Linked DNA regions of Pleomorphomonas sp. T1.2MG-36. The protein of the gene in region 2 interacts with the protein of the main gene of each other region in a pairwise test. Links are inferred from orthologs where the notes say so. Each region holds a gene or a part of one and is shown on either strand. Other genes may lie near its edges. The genes, in order: groL, QQZ18_RS10340 and QQZ18_RS12445.

Region 1 (6,844 bases), on a different replicon or contig from region 2:
TCGGCTTTTCGGAAGCGACCTTCGTCACCGGCAAACCGGCTGGCTTCGGCATCTATTCCACCCGTCCCAATGCGGTTTTCCATCCCGACGAGCAGATGCTCGTCTATGCGGAGCCGTTTGGCTATGCCTTCGGCAAGGAAGGCGACCTGTTCAGGATCGACTTCTCCGCCGATTTCGAGCTTCGCACTCCGCGCGGCCAGATCCTGCACGCCCAGGAAGGCTTTGCTTCGCTCGACATGGTGTCGCGGCGGCGGAACAAGGAATTTCAGGTCTATATCGTGTATAACTTCAAGGGCCTGAAGCCCGGCGACTATGTGCTGGTGACCAAGCTCAGCGACCGCAACTCCGACAAGAAGGGCGAGTTCGAGCTGCCATTCACCATCGCCGAGACACCGGCCAACTGATCCTCGATGACGAAAGAGCCTCTCATCCGAAGCGCCGTCGATGCCGATGGCGACAGCATTGCGCGCCTGATCGCCAGCGTTTTCGACGAGTACGAAGGCTGCCCGTTCGTATTTGCCGATTTTCCCGAACTCGCGGCACCGGCAAGCCACTATGAAAAGCGAGGCGGCCGGCTGCTCGTCGCCGAGCATGACGGCATCGTCGTTGGCTCATTCGCCGTTTCCTCCCCCGATGGCGATGGCGTCTTCGAGATCAACAAGGTGTATCTTGCCCGGGATCAGCGTGGCTCGGGTCTCGCTCAACGGCTTTACGCCATGGCCCTCGACGAGGTGGCCCGGCGCGGCGGGCGGGCGCTGAAGCTCTGGAGCGACACCCGCTTTCTCTCCGGTCATCGATTTTACGAGAAACTCGGCTTCGTCCGACAGCCCGTCGTCCGGTTCGTACCGGATGCCACCGACTGCTGGGAGTACGCCTACCGGTTGGAGCTGGATCGCTGACGGACATGCATGTGTCCGAGCTCTGCTGCCATCTTTCGCCGGAGAGGTCCTCTAGGCTGGTCTGGTGACCTTGCGGACGGGACGGCTGCGGCGTAAGAGCCGCGTCCTGGCCGCCTTCCGCCCCTCCGGAGATGTCATGCAGTCGTCGATGCGCCTTTACGCAGCAGGCGCCGCCCTCCTCGCCGTCTTCCTGTTCTCGGGGCTGGACGCCTTGGTCAAGGCGACCACCTACGGCACGCCGCTCGCCATGGTCGTGTTCCTGCGCTACGCCGCCGGCCTGATCTTCTCTTCCGGATCGGCGGCCGCGCAAGGGCAACTGCGCCCCGGATGGCCGACCATTCGGCGTGCCTTCGGACGCTCGCTGGCAGGCCTTTCCTGCGCGGCCCTGTTCTTCGGCGCGCTCAAGCTGCTGCCCCTTGCCCAGACGGTCGCCCTCACCTTCACGTCACCCTTTTTCATGGTGCTGATTTCGGCGGCGATGATCGGTGACCCCGTCACCCGCCGCTCGCTGCTGGCGGCCGCCTTCGGCTTTCTGGGCGTCGTCGTCATGCTGGCGGAAAAGCTGAGCGCGGAGGCCGGAAGCCCTCTAGGCTTTGCCATGGCTCTGTCCTCGGCGGTCGCCTATGCACTGTCCATGATCATGTCGCGACGGGATACCGTTCATGACAGCGTGCCGCAGATGATCCTGGTTCAGAACTTCATCAGCGCGGTGGTGGCGCTTCCCTTCGCTGTTTACTGGTACCAGCCGATAGCGGGCGAGACGCTACTGATGTTCCTGGCCATCGGCGCGCTCGGCACGGGCGGAAACTACGCCATCACCTGGGCCTACAAGCACGCGCCTGCGACGCTGCTCGGCCCCTTCGAGTTCACGGCCCTGATCTGGGCCGTCACCTTCGGCATGGTGTTCTTTGGCGAGATTCCGAGCGTCTACACCCTCATTGGCGCCGCGATCATCATCTGCGCCTGCCTCGTGGTGGTCCAGCCGAACGCCACATCCGCCCGGCCCAAGCCGGACGATGCCTGTCCGTAAAACACCAGACCGACCCTTGACAGGCGGCTGGCATGCGCCTATTTCCGGGCGGCTTGGCACTCATGCTGAGTGAGTGCTAACAGCAAATGTTTTTCGCCGTGGTCTGCGAGGCAAAAGCGCGCAAGCCGCAGGCATTTCAAAATTGAGGAGCCGAACATGAAGTTCCGTCCCCTGCACGACCGTGTCGTCGTTCGTCGGCTGGAGTCTGAGGAGCGCACCGCTGGTGGCATCATCATCCCGGACACCGCCAAGGAAAAGCCCCAGCAGGGCGAAGTCGTCGCCGTTGGTCCGGGCGCCCGTAACGAGAAGGGCGAACTCGTCGCTCTCGACGTCAAGGCCGGCGACAAGGTGCTGTTCGGCAAGTGGTCGGGCACCGAGGTGAAGATCGACGGTCAGGACCTCCTGATCATGAAGGAATCCGACGTGATGGGCATCATCGGCTGATCCACTCAGCCTGTCTCGTCCTCCGTTAACCTCTCATTTCAAGGAAAAAATCCATGGCTGCCAAGGAAGTCAAATTCGGTTCCGACGCCCGCGAGAAGATGCTGCGCGGCGTGGACATCCTCGCCGATGCCGTCAAGGTCACGCTGGGTCCCAAGGGCCGCAACGTCGTGATCGAGAAGTCCTTCGGTGCCCCGCGCATCACCAAGGACGGCGTGTCGGTCGCCAAGGAAATCGAGCTTGCCGACAAGTTCGAGAACATGGGCGCCCAGATGGTCCGCGAAGTCGCTTCGAAGACCAACGACAAGGCTGGCGACGGCACCACCACCGCCACCGTTCTGGCCCAGGCCATCGTCCGTGAGGGCGCCAAGGCGGTTGCCGCCGGCATGAACCCGATGGATCTGAAGCGCGGCATCGACATGGCCGTCGCCGAGGCCGTCAAGGACCTGAACGCCCGTTCGAAGAAGATCTCCACCTCGGCCGAAGTCGCCCAGGTCGGCACGATCTCCGCCAACGGCGAGACCGAAATCGGCCAGATGATCGCTGACGCGATGCAGAAGGTCGGCAACGAGGGCGTCATCACCGTCGAGGAAGCCAAGACCGCCGAGACCGAACTCGAAGTCGTCGAAGGCATGCAGTTCGACCGCGGCTACCTCAGCCCCTACTTCGTGACCAACGCCGAGAAGATGGTCGCCGATCTCGACGATCCGTACATTCTCATCCACGAGAAGAAGCTGTCCAACCTGCAGGCCCTGCTGCCGGTGCTCGAGGCTGTCGTCCAGTCCTCGCGTCCGCTGCTGATCGTTGCCGAAGACGTCGAGGGCGAAGCCCTTGCCACGCTCGTCGTCAACAAGCTGCGTGGTGGCCTGAAGATCGCCGCCGTCAAGGCGCCGGGCTTCGGCGATCGCCGCAAGGCCATGCTTGAGGACATCGCCATCCTGACCGGTGGCCAGGTGATCTCGGAAGATCTCGGCATCAAGCTTGAGAACGTCACGCTCGCCATGCTCGGCCATGCCAAGCGCGTGTCGATCTCCAAGGAAAACACCACGATCGTCGACGGCGCTGGCGCCAAGGCCGACATCGAGGCTCGCGTTGCCCAGATCAAGGCGCAGATCGAGGAGACCACCTCGGACTACGACCGCGAGAAGCTGCAGGAGCGACTGGCCAAGCTCGCCGGTGGCGTTGCCGTCATCCGCGTCGGTGGCTCGACCGAAGTCGAAGTCAAGGAGAAGAAGGATCGCGTCGATGACGCGCTCAACGCCACCCGCGCCGCCGTCGAAGCCGGCATCGTCCCGGGCGGTGGTACGGCCCTTCTTCGCGCCAAGGCCGCCGTTGCCAAGCTCAAGTCGAGCAACCTCGACATCGAGCGTGGCATCAAGATCGTTCTCGCCGCCCTTGAGACGCCGATCCGTCAGATCGCCATCAACGCTGGCGTCGAAGGTTCGGTGGTTGTCTCCAAGGTGCTCGAGAAGGGTGAAACCTTCGGCTTCGACGCCCAGAACGAGACCTATGTCGACATGATCCAGGCCGGCATCATCGATCCGACCAAGGTCGTGCGCACTGCCCTGCAGGACGCCGCTTCGGTCGCCGGTCTGCTGGTCACCACCGAGGCCATGGTCGCCGAGCTTCCGAAGAAGGACTCTGCGCCTGCCATGCCCGGCGGCGGCATGGGCGGCATGGACTTCTGATCCAAAGGATCTGAACGTCCGTAAAGGACAAAGCCAAATTGGGCGTCGCGAAAGCGGCGCCCTTTCTTTTTGGAGTTATTGCTCGCCTTACGAAAGCTTCATCCGCGCCGCCGCAATGTTGCCGCGATCGGGCCGTGCTGTCGCATCGACAAAATCCAGAGATTTCATTTCGGTGGCGCCGAATTTGATTGTCACCGCGAAGGGATTCTGCGTCAGTTCGTCGACTATCCGCCGTTCCGGGGACACCACATGAAAGCACTCTTTGCGACGCTCGCGCTGGCCTGGCGCCTCGCCGTTCCGTACTTCAAGGAAAAGCGACAGGGCGAGCTGGTCTTCCGATGGTTCAAGATTCGGATGCAGGAGCGCTGGATCGGACTTGGCTTTCTGGGAACGATCCTCGCGCTCAACGTCGCCCAGGTCTATCTCAACGTCTGGTTCAACAGTTGGTACAACACCTTCTATACCGCGATGCAGGACCGGAACGGTACGGCTTTCTCGGCCCAACTGGTGTTATGGTGCGTGATCGTCGCTCCGCTCATCGCTTCGCTCGTCGTCGAGATCTACCTCACCAACTGGCTGCGCATTCGCTGGCGGGACTGGATGACGGACCACTTCGTCAATCGTTGGATGAGCAACGCCAACTATTACCGCCTGTCGCAGGTCGCCAGCGGCACCGACAACCCGGATCAGCGTATTGCCGAGGATATCCGCGATTTCATCAGCTACACGCTGACCATCTTCGTCCAGATCTTCAACACGGTACTGACGCTTTACGCCTTCACCATGGTGTTGTGGTCGATCTCGGCCGAGTTCCCCTATTCGATCGGCGGCTTCGACCTGTCCCTCATTCCGGGTTATCTCGTCTGGGCGGCGGTGATCTACTCGATCATCGGCACCTACTTCACCCATATGACGGGTCGCAAGCTCATCACCCTGCGCTTCCGCCAGCAGCACGTCGAAGCCGACTTCCGCTTTGCCATGATGCGCCTGCGCGAAAACGCCGAAGAGGTGGCCCTGCTGAAGGGCGAGGAGCCCGAGAAGCGAGTCTTCAAGGGGGCATTCGAACGCTTGAAGGTGAACTTCTACGAAATCATGGACGTGACGCGTAATCTCAACATCGTCACAGGGTTCTACGGCAACCTCTCCGTCATCTTTCCGCTTGTGATGTTGGCACCGGCCTATTTTGCGGCCGGTTCCACCATGCAGCTCGGCGTGATGATGCAAGCCTCTCAGGCCTTTGATAAAGTGCAGACCAACTTTTCCGTCTTCGTCTCCCTGTACGACACCATCGCCAACTGGAAGGCGGTCCTCGACCGTCTCACCACGTTCGAGCGGGCGATGTCGGCGGCCGAGGCAAGTGCGGCCAAGCCGGGCGTAGCGTTGAAGCCGACCGGTTGCGACACGATCAGCGCCGATGGAGCTGTCGTCTCCCTGCCCAACGGCTCGCCGCTGGTTCGCCTGGACGATGCCGCTTTCGAAAAGGGCAAGTCGGTGCTGATCTCCGGCCCTTCCGGAGCAGGCAAGACGTCGGTGTTCCGGGCGCTCGCCGGTATCTGGCCGTTTGGCAGCGGCGAGCTCGGCATCCCCGAGAACGCAAAGGTAATGGTGCTGCCCCAAACAGCTTATCTGCCGCTCGGTACGTTGCGAGAAGCGCTGGCCTATCCGAATCCGGCCGAAACGCAGGACGACGCCAAGGTTCGCGACGTGCTCGCCGCCGTTGGTCTGGGCGCATTCGCCGACCGGCTTGACGACCTCTCGGAAGGTCCGAATCTCGCGTCGCGTCTTTCCGGAGGGGAACAGCAACGTGTGGCCATCGCGCGGGCGATCCTCGCCGAGCCCGATTTCCTGCTGCTCGACGAGGCAACCGCCTCGCTGGACGAGATTTCGGAATCGACTCTCTATCACCTGCTTCGGGAGCGCCTTCCGAGAACAGCTATCGTTTCCATCGGTCATCGCACCTCGTTGAAGTCGCTGCACGACGAACTCGTCGAGTTGCGAAAGCCCGAGAACGACGGGCCTTACGTACTCGGAGCAGCGAAACCTATCACCGCCGCCTGATGGCTGAGTGACCACTCCACGACCAGAGAGCAACCGCATGGGGCGCATTGTTTCCTTGACGGGAACAATGCGTCGCTCTTTTCATGGCTATGCCGCCAGCGTCTCCGTAGCTATACGGATAGCAACGGCGTCAGGCGATGCCGCCCTCTCTCGAACGCGGAGTTTCCGACATGGACAGCATCAAGGCCCCGGCTCTGCTCGCCGGACGTATTCTTCTCTCGATCATCTTCATCACCTCCGGCTGGGGCAAGATCACCGGCTATGCCGGGACCGCTGGCTACATGGAAGCCATGGGCGTGCCGTCCATCCTGCTGCCGCTGGTCATCCTGACCGAGCTCGGCGGCGGTCTCGCCATTCTCGTCGGCTTCCAGACGCGTATCGCCGCCTTCCTGCTGGCCGGCTTCTGCGTCGTCTCCGGCTACCTGTTCCACTACAAGGGGATCACCGGAACTGCCGGCCAGGAAATGATGGACATGATGAACTGGCTGGCCTTCATGAAGAACGTCACCATCGCCGGTGGCTTCCTCGCGCTGCTGGGTGCCGGTGCTGGCGCGCTGTCGGTCGACGCCAAGCTCGGCAAGGCCTGACCCCCACAACACAACCCGAAGGGGCAGGCACACGTGCCGAACGGCCGGTTCGCCTTGCCCTTTCGCCGCTTATCGATTACTTGAAAACCCGCGCGCCCCGCTCGCGGGTTTTCGCGCGTTTTGGCCAGTTATGGCCGCTAT
Region 2 (6,656 bases):
CACCCGATCGAACTCGGTGGGATGGCAGTAGCCGTCGACCTTCAGCACCACGTCGCCGATCTCGGCCGGAAGCTTCGGGAAGGTCTGCGTCACGTCGCGGCCGACCATCAGCTTGACGAGATCGTTGTGCGACACTTCGTCGAGCCGGCCGGCGCCCACTTGGCGACCGTCGCGGAAAACGGCGAAATACTCGCAAATCTGCCAGACTTCCTCGAACTTGTGGCTGATGAACAGGATGGCCTTCCCGGCCTTCTTCAGCCTGTCGATGATGCCGAACAGTTCCTCCACCTCCTTGTAGGAGAGGGCGGCGGTCGGCTCGTCCATGATGACGATGCGAGCGTCGATCGACAGGGCGCGGGCGATCGCCACGAGATGGCGCTGCGCGATTGAGAGATCCTTGAGGCGCGTGCGTGTCGAGATCGGCGCGTCGATGCCATGCAGGATGGCGGCGGCGCGCGCATGCATCGCCGCCCAGTCGATCAGGCCATAGCGATTGCGCGGCTGGTGACCGATGTAGATGTTCTCGGCCACCGTCAGTTCGTCGAACAGCACCGTTTCCTGATGAATGGCGGTGATGCCGAGGTCCTGAGCCGCCTCGGCGGTCGGCAGATCGACCTTCTTGCCGTCGATCTCGATGGTGCCGCCATCGGGCTGGTAGATGCCGGTCAGAATCTTGACCAGCGTCGACTTGCCGGCGCCATTCTCGCCGATCAGCGCGGTGACGTGGCCGGGCCGAAGCTCGAGTGCCACATCCGACAGCGCCTTGACGCCGGGAAAGGTCTTGGAGATGCCCACCATCTTCAGGATGGGCTCTGTCGTGGATGTGTCCGTGGAAGGCATGGCGTTCATCGGCGCTTTTTTGCTGCTGGAGCCTGGAACCCGTGTCGCAATCGGTGCGGCCGTCGTCGTGACGGCAATCACTCCGGGACGACCGGCTGAGATCGGGTCGACGGAACTGCCCTCATCCTGTTCCTTCCCCACAAGGGGGAGGGGAGCCTGCCGGATCAGCCGATTGCGCTGGAGGGAGGCGCGCCGGGTTGGACGACGGAAGCCGTAGGGAGGGAGTCCCGATCAGCGAAGGCCGCGTCCCCTCCGCCTTGTGGGGGAGGGACAGGAAAAGGAGTCCGTTTGGGGTATCAGGTCCGGACCCGGCCGAAACCGGGCCCGGATAGCTCGAGCCGGATGATCAGAAGATCTTGGCGAATTCCTCGACGTTGCCGGCATCGTAGACGAACGGATCGGCCATGGCCGCTTCGTTGTTGGCGTCGAGCTTGATCTTGCCCATGCGGCCGATGGAGATCTCGGCGTCCGGCTTGGCCTCGGCCTTGCCGGCCTTCAGCTCGTAGGCGATGTAGGTCGCCGAGTAGCCGAGGTCGATCGGATTCCAGATGGCGAAGGCCTTGGACGAGCCAGCCTTGACGTGGCCGGCCATCTCCGACGGCAGGCCAAGGCCGGTGACGTTGACCTTGCCGACGAGGCCGGCGTCCTCAACGGCCTGGGCGGCGGCGACGATGCCGACCGACGTCGGGGCGATGATCGCCTTCAGGTTGGGATACTTGGCGATCAGGCCCTGCGTCTCGCGGTAGGACTTGTCGGCGAGGTCGTCGCCGTAGACCGTGTCGACGAGATTGACGTTGGCGTAGTTCGGCAGGACCTTCTTCATCTCCTCGATCCAGATGTTCTGGTTGGTCGCCGTCGAGGCGGCCGAGAGGATGGCGACATCGCCCTTTTCCGAGCCGAGCCCGTCGGAGGCCAGCTTCACGCACATGTTGCCGATCAGCGGGTTGGACGACGGGTTGAGGTGCATCAGGCGGCCTTCCGGCGCAACGCCCGAGTCCCAGGAGATGACGGTGATGCCGCGCTGCATGGCCTTTTTCAGGGCCGGCACCAGGGCGTCCTTGTCGTTGGCGGAGATGGCGATGGCGTCGACCTTCTGGGCGATCAGCGAGTTGACGACGTCGATCTGCGCTTCGGCGGTCGAGGTGGTCGGGCCGGTGTAGATGATCTCGACATCGCCGAGTTCCTTGGCCGCTTCCTGGGCGCCCTTGTGGGCGGCGTCGAAGAAGCCGTTGCCGAGCGTCTTGACCACCAGGGCGATCTTGACGTTCTCGGCACTGGCCGAGCCCGACATCAGCGCGATGGCGGCGGCGGTGGTTACGATCAGTTTCTTGAATAGGGTCATCTGGGTCTCCTCCCGTTTCGACCTTCCATCGACCTCCGCCTTTTTCCTCAGTCAGGCGACGGTCGGGGATTGCTGGGTATCTTCTTTCCGGTCCGTGGACGCGATGATCAGGCCGATTCCGGCGGTCTCCACCATCCGCCGGTCGCGCTCGTCGATGCCGTCGTCCGTGATGATCGTGCTCACCCGTTCGAGCGGGCAAAGGATAAGGCTGGACCGTGTCTTGAACTTGGAACTGTCGACCAGGACGATGAGCTCGTCGGCCTGGCGCATCAGGCGCTGCTCGGACTGGATGATCAGCGAGTCCGATTCCATGATGCCGAGCGGCGATACGCCGCGGGCGCCCATGAAGAAGCGGCGGGCATAGAAGTGGCCCGTTCCATCGCTGTCGAACGGCGACAGGATGATGTTCTGCTCGCGATAGACCGCGCCGGCCGGCAGCATCACCGTGCATTTCGAATGCTTGATCAGGTGCTCGGCGATCGGGAACGAGTTGGTCATCACCTGCAGGCGCATCTGCGCGAGAAAGTGCACCATCGGAAAGGTGGTGGTGCCGCCGTTGATGGTGATCGCCTCGCCCTCGTGACAGAGCTTCACCGCCTCGCGGGCGATGGCGCGCTTCTGCGCCGAGTTGACGGTCTCGTCGGCTCGGAACGACCGGGCCGCCAGCACGCCGATCTGCGGCGGATGCAAGGCCTCGGCGCCGCCGCGCACCTTCTTCAGGCGGTTCTGGAGCGCCAGCGCGCTGATGTCGCGGCGGATCGTCGCCTCGGAGGCGTCGGTCAGCTCGACGATGTCCTGCACCGTCAGGATCGGTCGTTCCTGGACGGCGGAAAGGATGATGCGGTGGCGTTCGCGTTCGTGCATGGGCTGTCTCGGCTCCTGGAGTTGGGGCTCGGACGATGGCGTGCCGGCGCCGCGGGGGCAAGCGCCGGCGCGATTGATCAGGGCTTGGGGGCGGCGAGCTTCCAGCCGTCGAGCGCCATCGCTTCCGGCTGCGGCACCACCTTGAAGCGGGCGGCGAGGTCGATCAGGTCCTGCGTCGACATGGTCTGGCGCGGCCCTCCCATCGACAACACCTTCACCAGGATCTCGGCCGCCTTCTCGGCAGTGTCGACCAAGCCGAAGGCGTCGTCGAGCGTCGGACCGACGCCGAACACACCATGGAACGGCCAGAGCACCAGCGGCCTCTTCGCCAGCAACCGGGCAGTGGCGTCACCCATCTGGTCGGTGCCGGGCACCAGCCATGGCATGGTGCCGACACCGTCGGGGAACACCACCAGGCATTCCGTGGAGCCTTCCCAGAGGGCGCGCGTCACGTTGGCGTCGCTCCAGTCGAGCACATAGGTCAGGGCGATCAGGTTGGTGGCGTGGCAGTGCAGCACCACGCGGTCGCTGCCGTTGGTGGCGGTCTGGCGGGCGATGTGCCCCTTGAAATGGCTGGAGAATTCCGACGTCGGCCCGCCGCCGTCGCGATAGCCCCACAGCACCTCCAGGAAGCTACCGTCGGCGCCGACACGCACCACGCCGAGGTTGTTTTCCGGATCGAGCTGGACGTTGCGGAAGAACTTGCCGGTGCCGGTGACGATGTAGCTCTGCCCGGCAATCGCCGGCAGCGGCTCGGTCATCGGCAGGCGGCGCGGCTCGCGGATGCCGGCGAGATAGGGCGCAATGTCGTCGTCGGTGAGACGCAGGCTGATGTTGCCCCCGTTGCGCTCGTCCCAGCCCTTGTCCCAGCAGTCCGTCGTGGCTTTCACCATCGCCTTGACGAACCAGGCATCGATCATATTCGCAGTCATAGTGGCTCAGGACTCCCGCTTGGCGAGCACGTCGCGCTCGTAAGCCTTGACGACATCGAACCAGGCGGCGCCGACCGGCACGTTCCGGCTTTCGCAATAGTGATTCCAGACGGCAGCCCACGGGCTCGTCTTATGTTCCTCGAACAGCGCCATGCGCAGCGCGTAATCGCCGGTCGTTTCGGCGGCCTTGAGCTTGATCGCCGGCTCCAGCATGGCCTTCAGCAGCGCCTTGCGCATGTTGCGCATGCCGATCACCCAGGCGGCGATGCGGTTGATCGAGGCATCGAAATAGTCGAGACCGATGGCGGTGCGGTCGAGCATTCCGCCGCGCACCAGTTCGTTGGCGATGGCCTGCAGCTCGTCGTCGAACAGCACCACGTGGTCGCTGTCCCAGCGCATGGGACGCGACACGTGCAGCAGCACGCGATCGACGAACTGGAAGACGGCCGACAGCTTGTCGGATACCACCTCGGTCGGATGGAAATGGCCGGCGTCGAGGCAAAGCATGGTTCCGCGCGTCGCCGCGTAGCCCATGTAGAACTCGTTGGAGCCGACGGTGTAGGCCTCGGCGCCGATGCCGAACAGCTTGCTCTCGACGGCGTCGTAGTGGAACGCCTTGGAGATCTTCTCGGAGATCACCTCGTCGAGCGCCGCCTTCAGCGTCTCGCGCGGTCCGTAACGGTCGAACGGATAGTCCTTCGAACCGTCGGGAATCCAGATGTTCATCACCGAGGCCGTGCCGAGCGAGCGGCCGAAATGCTCCGATACCTTGCGGCTCGCCTTGCAGTGGTCGATCCAGAACTGGCGGATGCCGGTGTCGGGATGGCTGAGCGTCCGGTTGTCGGCACTCTTCGGATGCGAGAAGCAGGAGGGGTTGAAGTCGAGGCCGAGGCCATTTTCCTTCGCCCAGTCGACCCAGCGCTGGAAGTGCTTCGGCTCGATGGCGTCGCGTTCGACCTTGCGGTCGGCCTCCAGATAGAGGGCATGGAGGTTGAGCCGCTTGGCGCCGGGGATCAGCGACATCGCCTTGTCGAGGTCGGCGCGCAACTGGTCGGCATTGCGGGCCCGGCCGGGGTAGTTGCCCGACACCTGGATGCCGCCGGTGAGCTCGCCATCCGGGTTCTCGAAACCCTTGACGTCGTCGCCCTGCCAGCAGTGCATCGACACGGGAATGGTATCGAGCTTGGCCTGGACGGCCTCGGTGTCGATGCCGTCGCGGGCGAAATGCTCGCGGGCGAGTTCGTAGGCTTTGGTGATCGACGCGTTATCGGACATGACTCGCGGTTTCCTCCCGTTGGCTCCGCTGCTCGCTATCAATCATATTTCATCACAAACGATCAAGTGTGATCATGCCGGGGTGTTTCGAATATGCGAGGGCAACCTCAGTTGGTTTGGGACGATATCGACAGTTTGTATGTTGAAAATACAATGATTTTCAGATCTTGGCGGCGGTTCTGGCGTACATTTGCGTACCGACAAAAGTTCTAGCCGAATGACGGGAACGACGATATGCCGATCAAAGGTTTGATTTTCGATTGAAAATGATTGAATTTGCGTAGTGATCCCACTGGGAACGATCGGATAGGATTGACTATGATCCGTTTGTGGGCCGATGTGGCGTCGGCAGGGAGGAGAGCCATGATCAGAAAAGCCTTCGTCATGTGGGTCAATCCGGACGCCCACGCCGAGTACAAGCGTCGCCATGACGAGATCTGGCCGGAGCTGGCCGCGGTGCTCAAGGCGCATGGAGCGCACAACTACGCCATCTACCTGGACCCGAAGACATCGACGCTGTTTGCCACCGTGGACATCGAGTCCGAGGAGCGCTGGGATGCCGTCGCCTCGACGGACGTGTGCCAGAGGTGGTGGACGTACATGGCCGACATCATGCCGTCCAATCCGGACAACAGCCCGAAGTCGGCGGACCTTCGCAAGGTGTTCTTCCTCGCGTGAGCGTCAGGCGCTTACTGGAGCCGGACCGGTTGAGCCCTTCACGTCGAGGCGGGGCGGCAGGATGATGTGCCGGTCGGTCCGGCGCCCTTCGATGCGCTCGATCAGCAGCTTCATCGCCTCGCTGCCGAGCAGGTGCCCCGACTGATCGATCGACGTCAGCGACAGCTGCGGCAGCTCGGCGAGGCGCGAGTTGTCGTATCCGATCACGGAGAGGTCTTCCGGTATCCGGATGCCGAGCTTCAGCGCTTCGGCCATCAGGGTGAACGCGACGGAGTCCGTCCAGCAAAAGACGGCGGTCGGACGCCGGGGGGCGACCAGAATGCGTTGGGCCACCTCCTCGTCATAACGCTCGCCGCGGAAATGTGTGCCCTCGAAAATCGACATGTTGTCGGTCAGGCCATGAGCCGTCATGGTGTCCCGATAGCCTGACAAACGCAGGTTCGTCGAATTGTTGGGGGCGGCAGATGTCGGTTCGAGGCCGAAATAGGCGATGTCGCGATGGCCGAGCGATATCAGGTGCTCGACGGCAAGCCGAGCGCCGACGCGATCGTCGTTGTTGACGGTGTCATAGCCGCAGTCCCGATCGTGGCGGCCGATCATCACGGTCGGCACCGAGGTGGCGACGGTGGTGAGATAGGACTCCTCGAGGCGCGGCGCGACCATCAGGAACCCGTCGATCTTGTGATCGAGCATGGTGTCGATGGCGTGTTTCTCGCTGGCTTCGG
Region 3 (7,114 bases), on a different replicon or contig from region 2:
GAGCTTCGACAAGGCGGGCGTCAGCACGACGCGTCGGCTGGCCGCCGACCGCAGCTTCATCCGGCCCGACGATTCGGACGGCGCGCTCAAGGGGCTCAGCCTGATGCTGGTGCGCAACGTCGGTTCGCTTCTGACGACCGACGCGGTGCTGGACGCCGACGGCAGAGAGACGGCCGAGTGCCTTGTCGACGCTCTGGTCACCTCGGCCATCGCCCTTCACGACATCGGCCCGAACGGCCGGCATGCGAACAGCCGCTCCGGCGCCGTCTACATCGTCAAGCCGAAGATGCACGGCCCCGAGGAGGTTGCCTTCGCCGACCGGCTGTTCTCGGCGGTGGAAACGGCTCTGGGCCTCAAGCCGCTCACCCTGAAGATGGGCATCATGGACGAGGAGCAGCGCACCTCGGTCAATCTTCGCGCGTCGATCGCCGCGGCAAAGTCGCGTGTCTTCTTCATCAACACCGGTTTTCTTGATCGCACCGGCGACGAGATCCACACGTCCATGCTTGCCGGGCCGATGGTCCGCAAGGGCGACATGAAGTCGGCGGCCTGGATCGCCGCCTACGAGGCGGGCAACGTCGATGCCGGTCTGGCCCTCGGCTTTGCCGGCCACGCTCAGATCGGCAAGGGCATGTGGGCGGCGCCGGACCGGATGGCGGCAATGCTCGCCGAGAAGATCGGCCATCCGCGCGCCGGCGCCTCAACCGCCTGGGTGCCGTCGCCGACGGCAGCAACGCTGCATGCCCTTCACTATCTCGATGTCGACGTCGCCGCCCGCCAGGCCGAACTCGCGAAACGCGAGCGGGCCTCCCTCGATGCGCTCCTGACCCTGCCGATCGCCACCGACCGTGCGTGGACGGCCGCCGAGATCGCCGAGGAGCTCGACAACAATGCCCAGGGCCTTCTCGGCTACGTCGTCCGCTGGATCGACCAGGGCGTCGGATGCTCCAAGGTACCCGACATTCATGACGTCGGCCTGATGGAAGACCGGGCGACACTCCGCATCTCCAGCCAGCACATTGCCAACTGGCTGAAGCACGGCGTCGTCAGTCGCGAACAAGTGATGGAAACGCTCGGCCGGATGGCGGCGGTCGTCGACCGACAGAATGCCGGCGATCCGGCCTATCGCCCGATCGGCAACGACTTCGCGGGATCGTTGGCTTTCCAGGCGGCGGTAGAGCTCATACTTACGGGCGACCGCCAGCCGAACGGCTACACGGAGCCCGTGCTCACCGCCTTCCGGCGTAGGCGAAAGGTGGAGATGGCCATCAGGTGAATTGATCGGCGCCCAGACCTATCTAAGGATTATGGCGTCCGACGGATTTTGGCTCTCCAACAAGGCCTTGCCGTCGGCGCCGGGGTCGCAAGACCCTCGTCTTGAAGTCTTTGAGGAGGCGCTGCCATGACCGTCAGGGACATCTTCACCATCATCGACATCTACAATGAAAAGATGAACGCCTCCACGGCGGCGCTTGAACTCGCTTCGCGGCGAAAGGCCCATGTCACCGGCCTGGCGTTGGCGCTCGAACCGATCGCGCCCGGCTTCCTCGCTTCGCCGGTTCCGGCGGAATATCTGGTCGAGGCGATCACCAACGCTGAGACCTCGGCCAAGGAGGCCGCCGCCGCCTTTGCCGCAGAGGCGACGAAATACGGCGTCGACGCCGAGGCCCGTACCGCCACCGTCTATTCGGGCGGGACACCGGCCATTGTCCGGCAGGCGCAGCTTTCGGACCTGATCATCATTGGCCAGGATGACCCCGAGCATGGCGAGCCGATGCGCGCCGCCATCATCGAGACGTTGCTGTTCGAATCCGGCGTGCCGGTCATGATCATTCCGTCGGCCTGGAACAAGCCCATCACCTCCGAGAAGGTCATGATCGCCTGGGACGGTTCGTCGACGGCGGCGCGGGCCGTGCATGCCGCCTTGCCGGCATTGAGGGTGGCCACTTCGATCGAGGTGGTTATGGTGGCCGGCTCCAAGAACTGGTCCGGCGAACCGGGCGCCGACGTCGCCGCCTATCTGGCACGGCACGACCACAAGGTCACCGTCACGACGCTGCCGCGCTCGGCGTCGGAAGTATCGACGGTGCTCAACAACCATGCCGCCGAAAGCGGCGCGACCATGCTGGTCATGGGCGGCTACGGGCATAACCGCTTCCGCCAGTTCGTGCTGGGCGGCGTCACCCGCGACATGCTTGAGAAGATGACCATTCCTACTCTGATGACCCACTGATCGTCCGAACCGGAGCGCCTCTGCCCTGTTGCGCTCCGGTCCCTCCATCGCCGAGCCTTGGCCGACATGAGCCTTCAGAGCCTCGACCCCTTCTTTCGGCCGAAGCGCGTCGTGCTGATCGGCGCGACCGCCCGGCCGAACTCGGTCGGATCGGTGCTTGCCCGCAACCTTGCCGCCTTCGGTCGCGACCGGATCGCCTTCGTCAATCCTTTCGTTTCCGAGATCGACGGTGTCGCGGTTCACCCCTCGGTCGCCGATCTTGCCGTGCCGGCCGACCTCGCGGTCGTCGCCGTCCCGCCGGAGGCGATCGTCGGCGTGATGGAGGAAATTGGCGCCGCCGGCATTCGCCATGCGGTCGTCATCACCACCGGGCTTGGCCACGGGCCGGGCAGCCTTCTCGAGGCCATGACGGCGGTGGCAAGGCACAATGGCATACGGGTTCTCGGCCCCAACAGCGCCGGCCTGCAGATTCCCCCTATCGGCCTCAATGCCAGCTTCGCGCAGCGAGCTGCCGTGCCCGGAGATCTCGCCTTCGTTTCGCAATCGGGAACGCTGACCCACGCCGCGCTCGACTGGGCAGCGCGGCATGGCATCGGCTTTTCGGGCATTGCCGTGCTGGGCGATGCCGTCGACGTCGACTTCGACGAAATGCTCGACCATTTCGCCCTCGACCATCGCACCCGCGCCATTCTTCTTTATCTGGAAAGCATTCGCGACGCTCGCGCCTTCCTGTCGGCGGCGCGCGCCGCCGCGCGCTCGAAGCCGGTGGTGGTGATCAAGGCCGGCCGGCATGCCGCAGGCGCCCGCGCCGCTCGGTCGCATACCGGCGCGCTGGCCGGCGTCGACGCCGTCTATGACTGTGCGTTCCGCCGGGCCGGCCTGCTCAGGGTCGCCGATCTCGACGAGATGTTCGCCGCCGCCGAAACGCTCAGTCTCGTTCCGCGCATCCAGGGCAAGCGCATCGCCGTCATCACCAACGGCGGCGGTGCCGGCGTGCTGGCGGCTGATCGTGTCGTCGATCTTGGAGGGGAGCTCGCCACGCTTGGCGACGATACCCTCGCGAGCCTCGATCTGGCGCTACCGCCCGGCTGGTCGCGCGGCAACCCGGTGGATCTCATCGGCAATGCCGCCGCCGACCGCTACGGCGCGGCAACGCGGGCGGTGCTTGCCGATAGCGGCGTCGATGCGGTGGTGGCGATCAACTGCCCGACACCGCTGGCGCCATCCCGGCTCGCGGCCGAGGCAGTGGTCGAGGCCGTCGCCGATTACCGCCGGGGCCGCTACGACGGCAAGCCATTGATCGCCGCCTGGCTCGGCGAGGACGACGGCTGGAACTCCACCTTCGCGCGGGCTCGTATCCCGGCGCTCGAAACGCCGCACGGCGCCGTCGAGGGGTTGATGCAGCTCGTCCGCCACGCAGAAGCGCAGGCCGCCCTGACGGCAACGCCGGCCGACGTTCTGGCCGGCTTTTCTCCCGACCGGGCCCGCGCGGCGGCCGTGATCGCCACCGCGCTGGCCGACAACCGTCTCTGGCTCAAGGCGAGCGAAGTGGTCGAGCTCCTGACCGCTTACGGCATTCCCATCGTGCCGGTGCTGGCCGCCGCCGACTCCGGCGAGGCCAGGCGCCTTGCCGCGAGGCTGCTTGCCGAACACCGTTCGTTGGTGGTGAAGATCGCTTCGCCCGACATCGTTCACAAGTCCGACGTGGGCGGTGTCGAGCTGGAACTGTCGACCCCCGAGGCGGTGGGAGCGGCGACCGACGAGGTAATCGCCCGTGCGAAGGCGGCTCGGCCGGGTGTTCGCATCGATGGCGTGACGCTCCATCCGATGATCGTTGCGCCCAAGGCGGTGGAACTGATCGCCGGCGTCACCGACGACCCGATCTTCGGACCGGTGATGGTCTTCGGACGCGGCGGCACCGCCGTCGAAGTGATCAACGACCGAGCGCTGGCCTTGCCGCCGCTCGATGCCAACCTCGCCCGCGACCTGATCGCCCGGACGCGCGTCGCCCGCCAGCTTCAGGGCTATCGCGACCGTCGGCCCGTCGATGTCGATCGGCTCGCCATCATCCTGCAGCGGCTCGCTCAACTGGTTGCCGAGCATCCGGCCATCGCCGACATCGACCTCAACCCGCTGATCGCCGAGGCCGACCGGCTGACGGTCGTCGATGCGCGCGTCACGCTCGTCGCCGACTCGCCGGCATCCGGCGGCGCCGTGCATCATCCGCGCCTGTCCATCCGTCCTTATCCGACCGAGTGGGAGGAGTTCATCGCCCTCCCCAACGGCCGGTCGGTGTTCGTACGACCGGTGCGGCCGGAAGACGAGGGCCGCTATCTCGCCTTCTTCTCCAAGATGACGGCCGAGGACATGCGCCTTCGCTTCTTCCAGCGGGTCCACGACCTTGGGCATGCCTTCGTTGCCCGCCTGACGCAGATCGACTATTCGCGTGCCATGGCCTTCGTCGCGCTCGATCCGGAGAACGGCGAGATGCTCGGCGGCGTCAGGCTGCACGGCGACCCCGGCGGTGGCGACGGAGAATATGCCGTATCGGTGCGCTCCGACCTCAAGGGCGTTGGTCTTGGGAGGGCGCTGATGATGCAAATCATCCGCTACGCCCGTCGCGAGCGCTACGGACGCATTCACGGCGAGGTGCTCGCCGAAAACCGGCAGATGCTCCGAATGTGCGAGCGCCTGGGTTTCAGGTTGACGCCCGACCCCGACAGCCCCGAAATCATCAAGGTCGCGCTGGACCTCCGTTCGACTGCGGACGGAACTAAAGTCTAGTTCGGACAACCTCCAATTGTATTCACCTTTTCATATCCATGAACCGTCATGGACGATTTGGTTTTTCCGCTGTTTTCAACCGTCGATGGAACGATATCGGCAACCCCCGGCATAACGGGGATTAATCTGCAGCGCAAACGATTGTGAAGCCGACAATTTTTCGCGTAGTTCGCGTATTTCATCCACGTTTTCTTTACCGGCCCCGCCGCACATTCCGCCGATATGCGCGTGGAGCTTGCGCGCCGTCTCGTGGCGGGCGCCAATCCGGGGGGAGAACATGTCGCTCACGGCCTTCCTGTCGAACCGATCGATTTCAATGAAAATCGGCGGCGGTCTGATTTCTCTCGCGGTATTGGCCGCCATAGTTGGCGGAGCAGGGTTCCTTGGCCTCAGCCGCCTTGGCCTTGCCGTGGACATGACCTCGAAGTCGGCTTCGGTGCTGGCTACGGTCAACGATGCCGGCAATGCCGTCACCACGTTCATCCAGAACCGCGACAACGGCGCGGCTTCCCAGGCCGGCCAGTTGCTGGAGCAGGTCAACGCCAGCCTCGACGAGCTTGGCGGAAAAGCCGACCCTGCCCTTGCTCCGGCCTATGCGGCCGTCGACCAGTTCCGCGCCTCGATCGGCGTGCTGTCGGCATCCTCGGATGCCGTCGCGGCCAGCGCCGCCTCCACCATGGAACTGCTCTCCAACATGCAGAACCGGGCCAGCCAGATCGAAGCCGATGCCGCCACCAAGGCCAAGGACTTCCAGACCAAGGCGAGCGAGTCGGCGTTGGCCACCAACGCGGCGGCCAATCTGGCGGTAACCGCCTACAAGATCGAGATTTCCGCTCTCAAGGCCAACGAACTGCTGGCCAAGTTCGCCGCCAGCGGCGATAGCGCCAATGTCGAGGCGGCCTTGAAGGCCGTGATGTCGGTACGGGCGATCGTCAATCAGATCAGGGCCCTCGGAGCCGACGACGAGATCAAGGCGCAAGCCGGCTCCATCGAACAGGTGGCCAAGGATCTCGTTCCGCTGCTGGATGAAATGCGGAACAGTTCCAATCCGTTCGCCGTCGAGCAGAAGCGCCTCTTCGCCCTCGACGGTCTCGGCAAGCTCAGCAACGGGACCGAGGAAATCATCCGTCTGGCCGGGCAGCAGCGCGACCTCGCCAGCTACAACATGCAGTCTCTGCTCGAGGACGCCGGCAAAGCCCGCACCCTTTCGGATCTTGCGACCATATTCGGCGGGGAAATCGACCAACTGGCGCTGCAGACCACGACCTACCGCTACGATCCGGACGCGATCAGCACCAAGGCGATGCTCAAGGCCGCCGATGCCGCCAAGGAAACCGGCCAGAAGATCGTCGCCGCCGGAGGCGCCGACCCGTCCAAGGACATCGACCGCTTCAAGGACGCCTTCACCAAGCTGGTCGATTCCTCCAAGGCTTTCATTGGCGCGCGGGAAGACTCCCGCAGCCAATCGGCCGCGGCCATTTCCGCCATCAAGGCCGTCGTCGACGATCGCGCCGCCGCCGCCAGCCGCAACCGTGCATCGAGCACCTTCACCATGTCCGGCACGCTCGGCGCGGCGCTGGTGTTCGCGCTCATCGTCGGCATCGTGCTGTCGCGACTGATCACGCGGCCGATCACCAACCTGACCACAGCCATGCGCCGTCTGGCCACCGGTGACACCGACATGGCGCTCGACCTCGCTGGCCGCAAGGACGAGATCGGCGGCATGTTCGGCGCCGTGCGCGTCTTCCGCGACAATGCCATCGAGCGGCGCCGTCTCGCCGAGCAGACCGAGGCCGAGCAGCAGGCGCGCACTCTTCGTCAGGAAACCATCGAGGGGCTGATCAACGACTTCCGCCTGGAGATCGAGCAGCTGGTCGGCGTCGTCGCCGGCAATGCCGACCAGATGGAAGCGACCGCCCGTGCGCTGGCCGCCATTGCCGAGGAAGCTCGCGACCGCGCCGGCACTGCCGCCTCGGCGTCCGAGCTTGCGTCCGATGGCGTCCAGACCGTCGCCGCCGCGGCGGAAGAGCTGTCAGCTTCGATCGGCGAGATTTCGCGCCAGACCGAAACGGCAACCGCCGTCGCCCAGCGCGCGAC

The links.
Region 1: the proteins of QQZ18_RS10340 (region 2) and groL interact in binary tests that used the Escherichia coli proteins (3 or more experiments, as listed by UniProt). The link is inferred for Pleomorphomonas sp. T1.2MG-36 from one-to-one orthologs.
Region 3: the proteins of QQZ18_RS10340 (region 2) and QQZ18_RS12445 interact in binary tests that used the Escherichia coli proteins (3 or more experiments, as listed by UniProt). The link is inferred for Pleomorphomonas sp. T1.2MG-36 from one-to-one orthologs.

What each region holds. Positions count from the first base shown.
Region 1 is NZ_CATNLY010000023.1:180,614-187,457, forward strand. The notes cover bases 1,750-4,742. They hold groL (chaperonin GroEL), read left to right. Parts: upstream 1,750-2,426; coding sequence 2,427-4,058; downstream 4,059-4,742. Other genes in these bases: QQZ18_RS12305 (DMT family transporter), read left to right, coding at 1,750-1,929; groES (co-chaperone GroES), read left to right, coding at 2,086-2,373; QQZ18_RS12320 (hypothetical protein), read right to left, coding at 4,146-4,307; QQZ18_RS12325 (ABC transporter ATP-binding protein/permease), read left to right, coding at 4,308-4,742. In the rest of the region: QQZ18_RS12295 (hypothetical protein), read left to right, coding at 1-404; QQZ18_RS12300 (GNAT family N-acetyltransferase), read left to right, coding at 411-899; more of QQZ18_RS12305, read left to right, coding at 1,036-1,749; more of QQZ18_RS12325, read left to right, coding at 4,743-6,116; QQZ18_RS12330 (DoxX family protein), read left to right, coding at 6,287-6,703.
Region 2 is NZ_CATNLY010000012.1:734,310-740,965, reverse strand. What follows is about bases 1,141-3,945. They hold QQZ18_RS10340 (DeoR/GlpR family DNA-binding transcription regulator), read right to left. Parts: upstream 3,047-3,945; coding sequence 2,234-3,046; downstream 1,141-2,233. Other genes in these bases: rhaD (rhamnulose-1-phosphate aldolase), read right to left, coding at 3,124-3,945; rhaS (rhamnose ABC transporter substrate-binding protein), read right to left, coding at 1,187-2,182. In the rest of the region: QQZ18_RS10350 (sugar ABC transporter ATP-binding protein), read right to left, coding at 1-849; more of rhaD, read right to left, coding at 3,946-3,978; QQZ18_RS10330 (L-rhamnose isomerase), read right to left, coding at 3,985-5,253; rhaM (L-rhamnose mutarotase), read left to right, coding at 5,617-5,931; QQZ18_RS10320 (LacI family DNA-binding transcriptional regulator), read right to left, coding at 5,935-6,656. UniProt on the Escherichia coli protein: Represses ulaG and the ulaABCDEF operon. Two ulaR binding sites have been identified in each promoter.
Region 3 is NZ_CATNLY010000023.1:207,541-214,654, forward strand. The notes cover bases 1,955-5,217. They hold QQZ18_RS12445 (bifunctional acetate--CoA ligase family protein/GNAT family N-acetyltransferase), read left to right. Parts: upstream 1,955-2,299; coding sequence 2,300-5,017; downstream 5,018-5,217. Other genes in these bases: QQZ18_RS12440 (universal stress protein), read left to right, coding at 1,955-2,233; QQZ18_RS12450 (hypothetical protein), read right to left, coding at 5,093-5,217. Also shown: QQZ18_RS12435 (malate synthase G), read left to right, coding at 1-1,276; more of QQZ18_RS12440, read left to right, coding at 1,403-1,954; more of QQZ18_RS12450, read right to left, coding at 5,218-5,305; QQZ18_RS12455 (methyl-accepting chemotaxis protein), read left to right, coding at 5,295-7,114. UniProt on the Escherichia coli protein: Catalyzes the acetyl-CoA-dependent acetylation of lysine residues of a large number of target proteins. Acetylates RNase R in exponential phase cells and RNase II.